3 regions of the Streptomyces chlorus genome follow, and region 3 is predicted to be linked to each of the others. Evidence: riboswitches for the same ligand, from Rfam matches in the RefSeq annotation. Region 3 holds a riboswitch; each other region holds the start of a gene.

Region 1 (4,221 bases), on a different contig from region 3:
CCCCCGGGCGCGGGATGCAGGCCCTGCGGGTCCAGGTCCCGTATGGGGCCCAGGGCGACATCGTGCGGGTCCACCCGGGCGAGGAGTGGCTGTACATCCTCAAGGGGCGGCTGCGGCTGCGCCTCGGGGACGCCCTGCACCGCCTCGCCCCGGGCGACAGCGCGCACTTCGACTCGCTGACCCCGCACCGTATCGCCGCCGAGGACCCCGACGGGGTCGAGCTGCTGTTCGTCCATACCCTGCTGCAGAGTCCCACGGCCGCCCTGTGCCTGGGCCCCACCCAAGGAGATGTGTCATGAAAGACATGGAGGAGAAGTTTCCCCGCGCCCTGTGGGTGAGGCTGTTCGTCTACGTGGTGGTGGGGCACCTCTTCGCGGGCTTCATCTATCTGCTGTTCGAGCTGGGCGCGAAGCAGTAGCCCCCGGTCGAACACAGCAGGAGCCGAGCGATCCCGTGATCCCCCGGTCGAGCACCTGCTCGACCGGGGGATCGCTCAGTCCAGCATGCGCTCGCGCAGCCGCTCCCGGTTCTCGGGGGTGAGCCCGAGCGCCTGCTCGAGGTAGGGGTCCACGCCGCCCCAGGTCTCCTCGATCGTCTCCAGCGCGGCCGACAGATACTCGGCGCGGGCGTCGAACAGAGGGTCGAGCAGCTCCATGACCTCGGGGGAGTAGGCCGAGGCGGAGGTGCCGCTGCGGCGCACCTTGTAGCGGCGGTGCGCGGCGCTGGACTTCAGATAGTCGTCGAAGATCGCGTCCCGTTCCACGCCCAGCGCGAGCAGCGTCACCGCCACCGACAGGCCCGCGCGGTCCTTGCCCGCCGCGCAGTGCATCAGCGCGGGCACACACTCCTCGGCGAGCGAGATCAGCACCCGGGAGTGCTCGGCGGTGCGTTGCCTCACCGTCATGCGGTACGAGGCGATCATCCGCTCCGCCCCCTTGTCGCCGGCGAGGATCGAGCGGAGCTGGTCCAGGTCCCCGTCGCGGACCATCCTCCAGAACGTGGCGCCGTCGGCCGGGTCGCTCAGCGGCAGATTCACATTGCGCACGCCGGGCAGTTCGATGTCCCGCCCGTCCAGCTTGTGGTCGGCTGCGTTGCGGAAGTCGAAGACGGTGTGCAGTCCCAGGGAGGACAGGAAGGCGGCGTCCTCCTCGGTGGCGTGTGCGAGATGGCCGCTGCGGAACAGCACCCCGTGTCGCACTCGGCGGCCGTCGACGGTCGGCAGGCCGCCCACATCACGGAAATTGCGCACTCCGGTGAGCTCGGGTTCGGTCGACGGGATCTGCTGCGTCACGGGGGCCCCTCTCCCACTCTGCGCCGCCGGCGCGTCGGCGTCGGCGGGTGTCACCCGACGATACGACATGCCCGGCAGGGGCAATGAGTTGGCGACGGGGCCGTCGGAGTGGAGACGGGGCTGTCCCGGTGGAGCCGCCGGTGTGGAGTCCCCGGCGCGGACGGACCCGTGCCGGGCCCCCGGACCGACCCGGCCGAATCATCCAATATTTCCCTATTGGTGCGTTCTGCCCCTTTAGGGCGTTTCGCCATAACGTGCCCCGATAGAAGGGGAGATGGGAATGGGGTGGTGAGCATCGTCATAGAGGTGACGATGTGCTGTCGCCATGTTCACGTAATTCCGATATTTCGCAAGGGGATTCGGGGGGTGCCGAAATCCCGGTGCGACTCTGGGTGACGATTTTCAGGTCAATGGATCACGAAAAAGCGCCTTCGCTCGGAAGATCGCGCTTGTCCCTTTGCTTCTCGGTCGCCTACGTTCGCCATCAATCCGGACGGACGCCTAATCCTGCCGCTGTCCGGAACCTTCACACTCTGACCCGTATATGGCAGGAGCGGGGGACCCACAGGTACGACTGCCTGTTCCGGTCTCCGGAACGGCTTGGGGTTAAGTCGCGCTTTCGGCGCGGCCGGGCATCTCCAGTCCGCACCCGACAGCTCACCTCGTAGGCGCCGGAGAGGAATTCGTCATGCCCGCAAAGGGTAAGCACCGCCGTCCCAGCGCTTTTCGTTTCACCCGTTCCATCGCCGTCGCCGGAACCGGTGGCGCCGTACTCGCCCTGCCGCTTCTCGGCGCCACCGGAGCGAACGCCGCCACTCCGCAGGCCGCACCGGAAAAGGCCGTCCAGTCGTATTCCGTCGCCGGTAAGACGTCTGACGGCGTGCAGGCCGACGACAACAAGAACGGCGACGCCCGCACGTACATCGTGAAGGGCGGCGACTACCTGGCGAAGATCGCCGAGTCCGAGAACGTCGACGGCGGCTGGAAGCAGCTCTACTCCGACAACCGCGAGGCCGTGGGCGGCGACCCGTCGCTCATCCACCCCGGTCTGAAACTCTCGGTCGACGGCAAGGCCACCGCGACCAGCGCACAGAAGAAGTCCTCTTCTCCCGAGAGGTCCTCTTCATCCGCTCCGTCCTCCGCGGCGAAGCCGTCGACGGCCGGGGCGGCCCCCGAGCAGTCCGCGCCGAAGTCCTCCTCCGGCTCGACCACCGCGAACCAGGTCGCGACCGCCTCCGGTTACAGCTCGCCGGTGCCCGGCGGCGGCTTCGGCACCGCCTACAAGGTGGCCGGCAGCATGTGGTCCAGCGGCTACCACACCGGTGTCGACTTCGCCGTTCCGACCGGCACCTCCCTGAAGGCCGTGGGCGCGGGCACCGTCGTCTCCGCCGGCTGGGCCGGCTCGTACGGCAACCAGGTCGTCATCAAGCTGAACGACGGCCACTACGCCCAGTACGCCCACCTGTCCTCGCTGTCCGTCTCCGCCGGCCAGACCGTGAGCGGCGGCCAGCAGGTCGGCCTCTCGGGCTCCACCGGCAACTCGACCGGCCCGCACCTGCACTTCGAGATCCGCACCACGCCGAACTACGGCTCGGACGTGGACCCGGTCTCCTACCTCCGCGGCAAGGGCGTCTCCATCGGCTGACCCCCGAGGCAACCTGCCTGACGCGCCACCGAAGGCCGGACCCCGATCCCGGGGTCCGGCCTTCGGTGCGCCCGTAGCGAGGGAGTGCTGGGAGCGCCGGGGGTGTTCCGTGCGTCACGTCGCTCGCCGGTCAACGTCCCCGCCCGGAGGGCTATTCCGGATTGGCCAATGCTTTGCGAGTGGCTTATCTCACCGCCCGTCAATGCCTTCCTACGGTCGCGTAGGTCACATTCGAAGGTGAATCATGTCCGGTTGTGGCAGACGATTCGAAGAAAGACAGCAAGGCAGTGATCGGGTCGTACGTGGCGGTGGGGGACAGCTTCACCGAGGGCGTCGGCGACCCCGGCCCCGACGGGGCGTTCGTCGGCTGGGCCGACCGATTCGCGATACTTCTCGCCGACCGGCGTCCCGAAGGCGACTTCCGGTACGCAAATCTCGCGGTGCGCGGAAAACTGCTCGACCAGATCATGGCCGACCAGCTTCCGCGGGCCGTCGAATTGGCCCCCGCACTGGTTTCGTTCTGTGCGGGCGGCAACGACATCCTGCGCCCCGGCAGCGATCCGGACGAAGTGGCCGAGCGTTTCGAGCGGGCGATCGCCACGCTCGCGGCGGTCTCCGGCACAGTTCTGGTGACGACCGGGTTCGACACCCGTGGTGTGCCCCTGCTCAGGCATCTGCGTGGCAAGATCGCCACTTACAACGGACATGTGCGGGCCGTCGCCGACCGGTACGGCTGTCCGGTGCTCGACCTCTGGTCCCTCAGGAGCATCCAGGACCGCAGGGCCTGGGACACCGACCGGCTGCACCTGTCGCCCGAGGGGCACACACGCGTGGCGCTCCGCGCGGGACAGGCCCTCGGCCTGGACACCCCGGCAGACCCGGAGCAGGCATGGCCCCCGCTGCCGCCGCGCGGCAGCCTCGACGTCCGGCGGGACAATGTCCACTGGGCACGCGAGTACCTGGTGCCGTGGATGGGGCGCAGGCTGCGCGGGGAGTCGTCGGGGGACCACGTGACGGCGAAGGGCATGCTGTCCCCGGACGACATCAAGGAGCGCATCGCCTCGGTGGCATGACGCGGGGCGCGAGGGCGGGAGTGGGGGAGGCGGCGGCCACCAGCTTTTCCTTCGTCGAGAAGTGAGGGAGTACGCGTGCGGTGCTCACCCCGAGCGCCGCCGCCACGCTCAACCGCACCCTGGTCACGCCGTCACACCGGTCAGGTGCCGGGGCGGTGGACGACGTGCGCGGCCCCGGGGCGCTTTCCGGTCGGTGAGGCGTCCCGGGGCCG
Region 2 (4,221 bases), on a different contig from region 3:
GAAAGGGCTGCGCGGTGCCTCCGTCGCGGCGCGCAGCTCACGCCACCGTTCCCGCTCTCCCTCGCCGAGCTCCTCGAGCCTCAGCACACGCGTGCGTCCACTGCTCACCTGACCCCCCGATCAAGTCCCCCCTGGACACTTGTGAAGGTACCGCCCAAGACCACGAGGGCGGTAGGTAGCGGAGCATGTTGTTGCCAAGTGGTGCAGAGGCCGCGGACGGCACCCCGGGCGTGGTGCCCCGGGCGGAGCGAGCCGGGTGAGGTGAGCCGGGCGGAGCGGGACGGGCGGGGTGAGTTCGGGCGCGGTGAGTCGGGCGGGCGCGGTGTCCGTATTCTCTGATCATGGCCGCACCCACCGATTGCTCGCTCATCGCCACCGACCTGGACGGGACGCTGCTGCGCGGCGACGACACCCTCTCCGACCGCTCCCTCGCCGCACTGGCGCTGGCGGCGCGGGCCGGTGTCCGGCATCTCGTGGTGACGGGGCGCCCGGCGCCCGGAGTGCGGCCGCTCCTGGACGACCTGGGGGCCACCGGGCTCGCGGTGTGCGGACAGGGCGCGCAGGTGTACGACGCCGGCACGGACCGGATGCTGTGGTCGGTCACCCTGGACCGGGAACTGGCGGAGACCGCGCTCGGCAAGATCGAGGCCGAGGTCGGGGAGCTGTATGCCGCGGTCGACCAGGACGGGGTGGACGGGCTCACCCTGATCGAGCCGGGCTATCTGATGCCGCACCCGACGCTGCCCGCCGTGCGGGTCGAACGGCGGGACGATCTGTGGGTCCGGCCGATCAGCAAGGTGCTGCTGCGCCATCCCCACCTGACCGACGACGAATTGGCGGCGACGGCCCGTTCGGCGGTCGGCTCGCTGGCCACGGTCACCATGTCGGGTCCGGGCACCGTGGAACTCCAGCCGCGCGGTGTCACCAAGGCGACCGGTCTCGCGCTGGCCGCCGAGCACCTGGGGCTGGAACCCGAGCGGACCATCGCCTTCGGCGACATGCCCAACGACATCCCGATGTTCGACTGGGCGGCCCACGGGGTCGCCATGGCCAACGCGCACCCCGAACTCACGGCGGTGGCCGACGAGGTCACCACGTCGAACGAGGACGACGGCGTGGCCGTCGTCCTCGAGCGGTTGTTCGGCGGAGCGGAGGCGTACGTGCCCCCACACGTGCTGCCTCGCCCCAGGTCCGGGAGGGTGTCCCGGTAGGCCGCGGTGCCGCCGGTGTCCCGGCGTCCCGATGGGCCCGGGTGTCTCAGTAGGCGCCGAAGACGTTGTCGATGGAGCCGTAGCGGTCCGCCGCGTAGTTGCAGGCCGCCGCGATGTTCGCGACCGGGTCGAACGGGTCGAAGGCCGTGCCGGGCACGTGGTACGCCTGGAAGGTCGGGTCGATGACCTGGAGCAGGCCCTTCGACGGGGTGCCGGCCACGGCGTTGGAGTCCCACAGGTTGATGGCCTGCGGGTTGCCGGACGACTCGCGCAGGATGTTGCGGTGGATGGAGTCGTAGCTGCCGGGGATGCCGTGCTGCGCCATGACGGACAGCGACTCGCGGATCCAGCCGTCGAGGTTGTCCGGGTACGCGGTCACGGTGCCGGCGGCGGGGGCGGACGTCGCGGCAGCGGCGGGCGCGGCGGAGGCGGCGGTGGCGCCGAACAGCGGGAGGGCGACCGCCGCGACGCCGGCGACGGCGAAGGAGCGGACGAGGCGGGAGCGGCCGAAGCGGCGGGGCGGACCGGATGCGGGCATGTCTGTGTTCCTCTCCTACGCCTGCGAGGTGAGCTGTCGGGTTCGGGCGGGAGAGTGCCCGGCCGTGCCCCTGCGGGCATGGCTTCACCCCGAGCCGTTCCGGGTGCGAACCGGTCCGGCGGCTTACCTGGGTCCCCCGCTCCTGCCGTGCGTGAGTGAGTTCATTGATGGGTGGCGCGGGCGGTGGCAGGATTCGGCGTCCGCCCGACAGGCCGGGAACGTATGCGAGTGCACTTGTCGGGAACAAGTGCGACCGTCACAGATCATGCTGCTTGATCTTGCATTGGGGTGTTTGGGGCGCTTGCCCCTTTGCGGTTGCCAAGGGTCAACTCGCTCTCGGGGCAAGGGGAATCGCCGGTGTGTGCGAGGGGTGGGCGTGCCGGGGTGCGCGTGACGTACTTCACTGGCCGTATCGCGTGGGCATATTTGCCACCAGAGGGGATTTACTTGGCAATTACGGCAAATCGGTCGCCTGGGCAGGCAGGATGGTCTGCGTGCCGGATCGCGTGCCGGATCCCGGTTCGGGATGCGGTTCGGGGCGCGGCCCGGACGGCGGCCCGGACGGCGGTCTGGGCTGGGGTCGGATCGTGGTTCGGGTGCGTCCCGAGGGTGGGCTGTCGTGCCTGAAAGGCGAGGAATATTCTTTATTGCCAACTGATCAGAAACGATCGGATTGTGATCCGATATAGGAGGGTGCCGTGAGACGCGGTGCACGCGTGCGCAGGTGAGTCTGGGGAATGTGGGTGCTGGCGGTGATCGAAACATGACCGGATACGCTGACTCGAGTGATGTCAGCGACCTATCGACAAACTTTGCAAGACGTCTAAGAGCCAGTGGACACCAGCAGACAGGAGACCCCTCGTGACCGTCGTCGGGCCGTTCGGGCTGAGCGTGCGGGACCAGGCTCTGGAGGCCGATGTCCAGGCCGGAATGACGGCTGTCGAAGAAGGGCTGCTCGAGGCCACGAAGAGTGAGGTCCCCTTCATCACCGAGGCCGCCCAGCACCTGGTGCGGGCCGGTGGCAAGCGGTTCCGGCCCCTGCTCGTGATGCTCGCCGCCCAGTTCGGCGACCCCTACACTCCCGGCGTCGTGCCGTCAGCCGTGGTCGTGGAGCTGACCCACCTGGCCACGCTGTACCACGACGACGTGATGGACGACGCCGCCGTACGGCGCGGGGTGCCCAGCGCCAACACCCGCTGGGGCAACTCCGTCGCGGTCCTCACCGGCGACTTCCTGTTCGCGCGCGCGTCGCACATCCTGGCCGATCTCGGACCGGAGGCCGTACGGGTGCAGGCCGAGGCGTTCGAGCGGCTGGTCACCGGTCAGATCCTGGAGACCGCGGGGCCGCAGGACGGCCGGGACCCGGTCGACCACTACCTGGACGTCCTCGGCGGCAAGACCGGCTCGCTGGTCGCCGTCGCCTGCCGGTTCGGCGCCATGATGTCCGGCGCGGACGACACGGTCGTGGACGTGCTGACCCAGTACGGCGAGCGACTCGGGGTGGCCTTCCAGCTCGCCGACGACGTCCTGGACATCGCCTCCGACTCCCACGAGTCCGGCAAGACCCCTGGCACCGACCTGCGTGAGGGCATCCCGACGCTGCCCGTGCTGCGGCTGCGCGAGCGGGCGGCCCGGCTGGGGCTGGCCGAGGACATCGCCCTGTGCGAGTTGCTCGACTCCGACCTCAGCGACAACGCCCGGCACGCCGAGGCGCTGCGGCTGCTGCGCGCCCACCCCGCGCTGGAGCAGGCCCGCCGGGACACCGTGCGCTATGCGCAAGAGGCGCGCTCGGCGCTGGCTCCGTTGCCGGAGTGCGAGTCGAGGACGGCCCTGGTCGAGCTGTGCGACGCGGTGGTGCACCGGGCCGGCTGACCCGCCTCCCGTCCCACGCCGCCGCCCGCCGCCCGTGGCCCTCCGCCTGCCGCCCCTTCGGCGTTCGCCCGGACCCTCACCGGCCCTCACCGGCCCTCACCGGCCCTCACCGGCCCTCACGGCAGCGCCCTCCGACCCCTACTGGTCGGGGGGCAAAACAGCGCCTCGTGTCATACCGCAGCAGTACACGGAGTTGCGTCCGGGGTCTGACGCATCTGCCCGCCGGGTTTGGTCAGATGGAACACGACGGACATCACCACTCCTCACCGATTCGGGTGAGAATGGCGGCTCAGGGTGTGACTGGTGCGAGCGACACGAGACGCAGGCCGCCGCCGACCACGGAGGTAGGGCACACATGGCACCGTACGAATCCGACGACACGACGACCGCTCGTGAGGCCGGCGAGCCGGGCGCGGGCCGGAGAAGGGCGACGCGGTACATCGTCCCGGTCACGGTGATGGGAGTGGCGGCCGCGACCATCGGGCTCGTCCCCGCGATCGCCGACTCCGGCGACCCGGACCTGCCGAAGATCACCGCCGCGCAGCTGATCGAGAAGATCGCCCAGTCGGATGTCGAGCAGCTGTCCGGCACCGTGAAGAT
Region 3 (4,221 bases):
GGCGGTTTCACGCCGCGCCCGCAGTTCCGGCCGCTGACCCGTTTCGAGGGACAAGGACTGGACAAGGGCCATGTGGTGAACGACCTGATCTTCCGCCGCGTACCCCATGCCGACCAGCCCGCCGACCGGGCCGGCGGGGACCACGGGGCCGACCGGCCCGAGGACCGGGACGCCGCCGGTACCTGAGCCCACCTGGTGTTCCTGCGGGCAGCACCGTTCCCTCGTTAGGGTCAATGTCGTGGCCATCAGCCGTCCGCATCCGACACATCCCGGCGCGGCCCCCGGTCCCGCAGGACCGGCCGACGGGCCCGCCCTGCGGCACGCGCACTGGTGGCAGCGGCCCTGGGTGCGCCACGGGGCGCTGACAGCCCTCCTCGCGCTCTCGGGTCTGGTCATCCTGGGCCTGGTCCGCGAGCAGACCGGTACGGAGGGCTTCCTGGTCGGCCTCTGCCTCGCCGTCCTGCCGGTCCCGCTGCTGGTCGCCGCGTTCCGCTGGCTGGACCGGGTCGCGCCCGGCCCGTGGCGCAACCTCGTCTTCTCGTTCGCCTGGGGCGCCGGCGCCGCCGCGCTCATGGCGATCGTCACCAACAGCTTCGCCACCCAGTGGATAGCGACGGAGACCGCCGACCCGTCCCGCGCGGATACGCTCGGCGCGACCGTGATAGCCCCGGTCGTGGAGGAGTCCGCGAAGGCCGCCGCCGTCCTGCTGGTCTTCCTGTTCCGCAGACGCGACTTCACCACCCTCCTCGACGGCGTGGTGATAGCCGGGGTCACCGCCACCGGTTTCGCCTTCACCGAGAACATCCTCTACCTCGGCACCGCCTTCGGCACCGACCAGCTCACCGGCGGCAGCGGCGTCTCCTCCGTCACCGCGGCGACGTTCTTCGTCCGCGTCGTCATGTCGCCGTTCGCGCACCCGCTCTTCACGGTCCTCACCGGCATCGGCTTCGGGACGGCCGCGCTCGCCACCGGGCGGCGGCGCCCGGTGCGCTTCCTGCTCCCGCTCGGCGGCCTGCTGCTCGCGATGGGCATGCACGCGCTGTGGAACGTCTCCTCGACCCTCGGCGAGTACGGCTTCTTCGCCGTGTACGCGGCGTTCATGCTGCCGTCGTTCGGCCTGTTGACCTGGCTGGTGGTGCGGACCCGGCAGCGCGAGCTGCGGACCGTACGGGAGGAGCTGCCCGCGTACGTCAGGGCCGGCTGGCTGTCCCCGGCCCAGCCCTACGCGCTCGGCTCGATGCGGGCTCGGCGCGTCGCCCGGCGGTACGCGCGCCGGCACGGCGGCCGGGCCGCGGCCCGCGCGGTGGCGCAGTACGGGGCGTACGCGACGTCGCTGGCGTTCCTGCGGCACCGGGGGCGCCGCGGCCGCGCGGGTACAGACTTCACCGCACGGGAGCACGAGCTGCTACGGGAGCTGTGGCAGCGCCGCGACACGGCCCGCCCGGCTCTGGAACACGCGGCCCGAGTCACCGCACCGCCCGCCCCGTCCTGGCCGCTGTACGGCGCGTACGGCTTACCCGGCGCGTACGGGGGGTACGGAGCGTACGGGCCGTACGGCGCCATGAACCCCCCGCACTCCGTGCACCCCGGGTACCCGGCGTCCGGGCCGAACCCGTACGCGTACCCGTACCGCCCCTGAAACGCCGGACCGGCAGCCCTGACGTCGGGGGGTCGTCGTCAGGACTGCCGGGGCTGTGGCTGCGAGGGCGTGAAGACCGGCCGGGGCCGGGGTCTCAGACGGTGAGGCCCTTCGACTGCATCCAGGCCATCGGGTCGATGCCCCCGGCGGAACCGGCCGTGTGCACCTCCAGGTGGAGGTGGGCGCCGGTGGAGTTGCCGGTGGAGCCGACGCGGCCGATCACGTCGCCGGTGTTGACCTGCTGGCCGACGCTGACGCTGATGGAGGACTGGTGGGCGTACCAGATCTCGGTGCCGTCGTCGAGGGTCAGCACGGTCTTGTAGCCGTAGGAACCGTCCCAGCCGGCGGAGGTGATCGTGCCGGTGTGGACCGCCTTGATCAGCGTGCCCGTGGGGGCGGCGAAGTCCAGGCCGGTGTGCTGGCCGGAGGACCAGTAGGCGCCGGCCTGACCGAAGGTCGAGGAGATGGTGTACGAGGAGGTCGGCAGTGCGTACTGCTTGGCCAGTTCGGCCAGACGCTCGGCCTCGGCCTTCTGCCTGGCCTCCTCCTCCGCCTTCTCCTTCGCGGCGGCGGCCTTCTCCTTCGCGGCGGCGACCTTCTCCTCCGCCTCCTTCTTCGCGGCGGCGGCCTGGTCCTTGGCCTCCTTCTCCACCTGGGCGGCGGCCTCGGCGGCGGCCTTGTCCTCGGCCTGGCTCTGCTGCTGCTCGACCTGAGCCATGATCCGGGCGCGCAGCACCTCGCCGGCGCCGGAGGTGCTGCCCTGCTCGGCCTCGTCGGCGACCGTGCCGATGCTGCTGAGCGGGGTGGCGGAACCCTGGGGGGTTTCCTCGTCGGAGATGAGGGAACCGACAGAGGGAAGGTCCGGCATCGAGATCGAGACCGGCGGCTTGCCGGTCTGGGCGCTGGCCATACCGCCACCGGCGACGGCGGCTATGACACCGACGCCCAGGACGGTGGAGCTGCGGGCGAGGCCGCCGCCGCGCTGCTTGCCGACGCGGTGCCGACCGCGTACGGGGAGCAGGGACTCCGCGGTGGGGTTCCACTCCTCGAAGGGGCCCTCGTCGGTGCGGATGCTGTCGTAGCCGAAGGTCTCGCTGTCGCGCTGGCTCGGCATGAAGGGGGCCTCAGGGGCAGGACGGTTCGACGCCACGTGGGGCGCACTCCTTTCCTTCCTTATCGCCTACCGGGTTAGCTGACGGGTTCGGAGCAGGAAGGTCTCCTACGCGCGTATACCGTCCGTGTCTCCACGGGGCATTCACGCGATTCACCCCAAGGTGTTGGTTCCCCGGTTCCCTTGCGGGATTCGGCGCGTGCGCACGGAGCCGACTCGTGTGACGGCTGGGACGACCGCGCTGCGTTATCGAACGTTAATAGACGGAGGGGTCGTATTCCAAGCCGTTCCTCTTGATCGTTAACGATTTCCATACGGACTTAAGCACCACGACCGCCCCAAAACGGGTGAGTTGACTTCCCCTCATCCGTCACACCTTATCTGACGGTGCATCAGTTGTTATGCGCAGCGAGGCGCTGCGATCACCCGGCGTGACATCGGCGCGGAAGGGCCCGGAGAACGCGCCCTCGGAACCTCCACCGGAGGACGGGAACGGAAGACGGAAACGGAAGACGGAAACGGGAGACAGGAACAGGAACGGCCGAGGGCCGGAACCCTTTCGGATTCCGGCCCTCGGCCTTCAGTAGCGGGGACAGGATTTGAACCTGCGACCTCTGGGTTATGAGCCCAGCGAGCTACCGAGCTGCTCCACCCCGCGTCGTTGTGTAACCAGCATACGGCATCCGCGGGGCACTTCGCACACCCATGACCGCCGCCCCTCCGTCACCGGCCGGTCAGATGGCTGTTCGGTGCCTCGGCGGCCTCCTTGTGCTCCGGCAGGACGACGACCAGGGCCCCCTCCGCGGCCAGCACTCCGCTGCCGTCGGCGCCCGCCACGAAGGTGTCCGGCTCCCGCCACGCGGTGACCACCCGCCGTACCCCCGCGTCCAGGATCAGCCGGGCGCAGGGCGCCGGACGGGAGGCGCGGCGGGCGCAGGGTTCCAGGCTGGAGTACACGGTGGCGGTCGCGAGCCGCGGGTCCACGGGGTCGATCTTGGCGAGGGCGGCCTCCTCGGCGTGCACCACCGGGTCGCCGCCCTCGCGGGAGTGGCCGCGCGCCAGCTCGGTGCCGTCGGCCGCCACGACCACCGCGCCCACGCTGAACGCCGTCCGAGAGGGCGGGCACCGGTCCGCCAGTTCGCAGGCGAGGGCCAGCCAGTGGTGGTCGGCGGCGACGGGGAGCGGGCCGGCGCCGGGGGCGGTGGGCTCGTAGCGCATGAGGACGACGTCGCCGATGGGACGGGTCTCCAGCAGCCGCAGCCGGCCGCCCTGGTAGGTGCCGGGGCCGAAGAGGCGGGCGGCGCCCGGGTCGCCGACGAAGAGCGGGGCGAGGACCAGCTGGAGCTCGTCGGCGAGGCCCTGGGTGAGGAGCTGGGTGTGGATCAGGCCGCCGCCCTCGACCATGAGCCGCCGGACGCCGTACGCGTCGTACAGGTGCGTCAGGAGCCGCCGCCAGTCGAGGTCGGCGCCG

The links. Region 3 has a riboswitch for cyclic di-AMP ahead of ACFPZI_RS07685 (M23 family metallopeptidase). Riboswitches for the same ligand answer to the same signal wherever they lie in the genome.
Region 1: another riboswitch for cyclic di-AMP. It lies ahead of ACFPZI_RS30575 (M23 family metallopeptidase); the one in region 3 lies ahead of ACFPZI_RS07685 (M23 family metallopeptidase).
Region 2: another riboswitch for cyclic di-AMP. It lies ahead of ACFPZI_RS05265 (transglycosylase SLT domain-containing protein); the one in region 3 lies ahead of ACFPZI_RS07685 (M23 family metallopeptidase).

Annotation. Positions count from the first base shown of each region.
Region 1 covers NZ_JBHSOA010000084.1:13,552-17,772, reverse strand. The annotation lists gene ACFPZI_RS30590 (helix-turn-helix domain-containing protein) at 1-299, shown strand, start outside; gene ACFPZI_RS30585 (DUF6126 family protein) at 296-418, shown strand; gene ACFPZI_RS30580 (tyrosine-protein phosphatase) at 494-1,291, opposite strand; cyclic di-AMP (ydaO/yuaA leader) riboswitch at 1,813-1,977, shown strand; gene ACFPZI_RS30575 (M23 family metallopeptidase) at 1,980-2,936, shown strand; gene ACFPZI_RS30570 (SGNH/GDSL hydrolase family protein) at 3,224-4,009, shown strand.
Region 2 covers NZ_JBHSOA010000009.1:197,288-201,508, forward strand. The annotation lists gene ACFPZI_RS05255 (GNAT family N-acetyltransferase) at 1-87, opposite strand, end outside; gene ACFPZI_RS05260 (HAD family hydrolase) at 342-1,211, shown strand; gene ACFPZI_RS05265 (transglycosylase SLT domain-containing protein) at 1,258-1,749, opposite strand; cyclic di-AMP (ydaO/yuaA leader) riboswitch at 1,753-1,917, opposite strand; gene ACFPZI_RS05270 (polyprenyl synthetase family protein) at 2,611-3,621, shown strand; gene ACFPZI_RS05275 (LolA family protein) at 3,977-4,221, shown strand, end outside.
Region 3 covers NZ_JBHSOA010000012.1:189,661-193,881, reverse strand. The annotation lists gene trmB (tRNA (guanosine(46)-N7)-methyltransferase TrmB) at 1-186, shown strand, start outside; gene ACFPZI_RS07690 (PrsW family intramembrane metalloprotease) at 239-1,639, shown strand; gene ACFPZI_RS07685 (M23 family metallopeptidase) at 1,734-2,789, opposite strand; cyclic di-AMP (ydaO/yuaA leader) riboswitch at 2,802-2,958, opposite strand; tRNA gene ACFPZI_RS07680 (tRNA-Met) at 3,335-3,408, opposite strand; gene ACFPZI_RS07675 (dihydrofolate reductase family protein) at 3,474-4,221, opposite strand, start outside.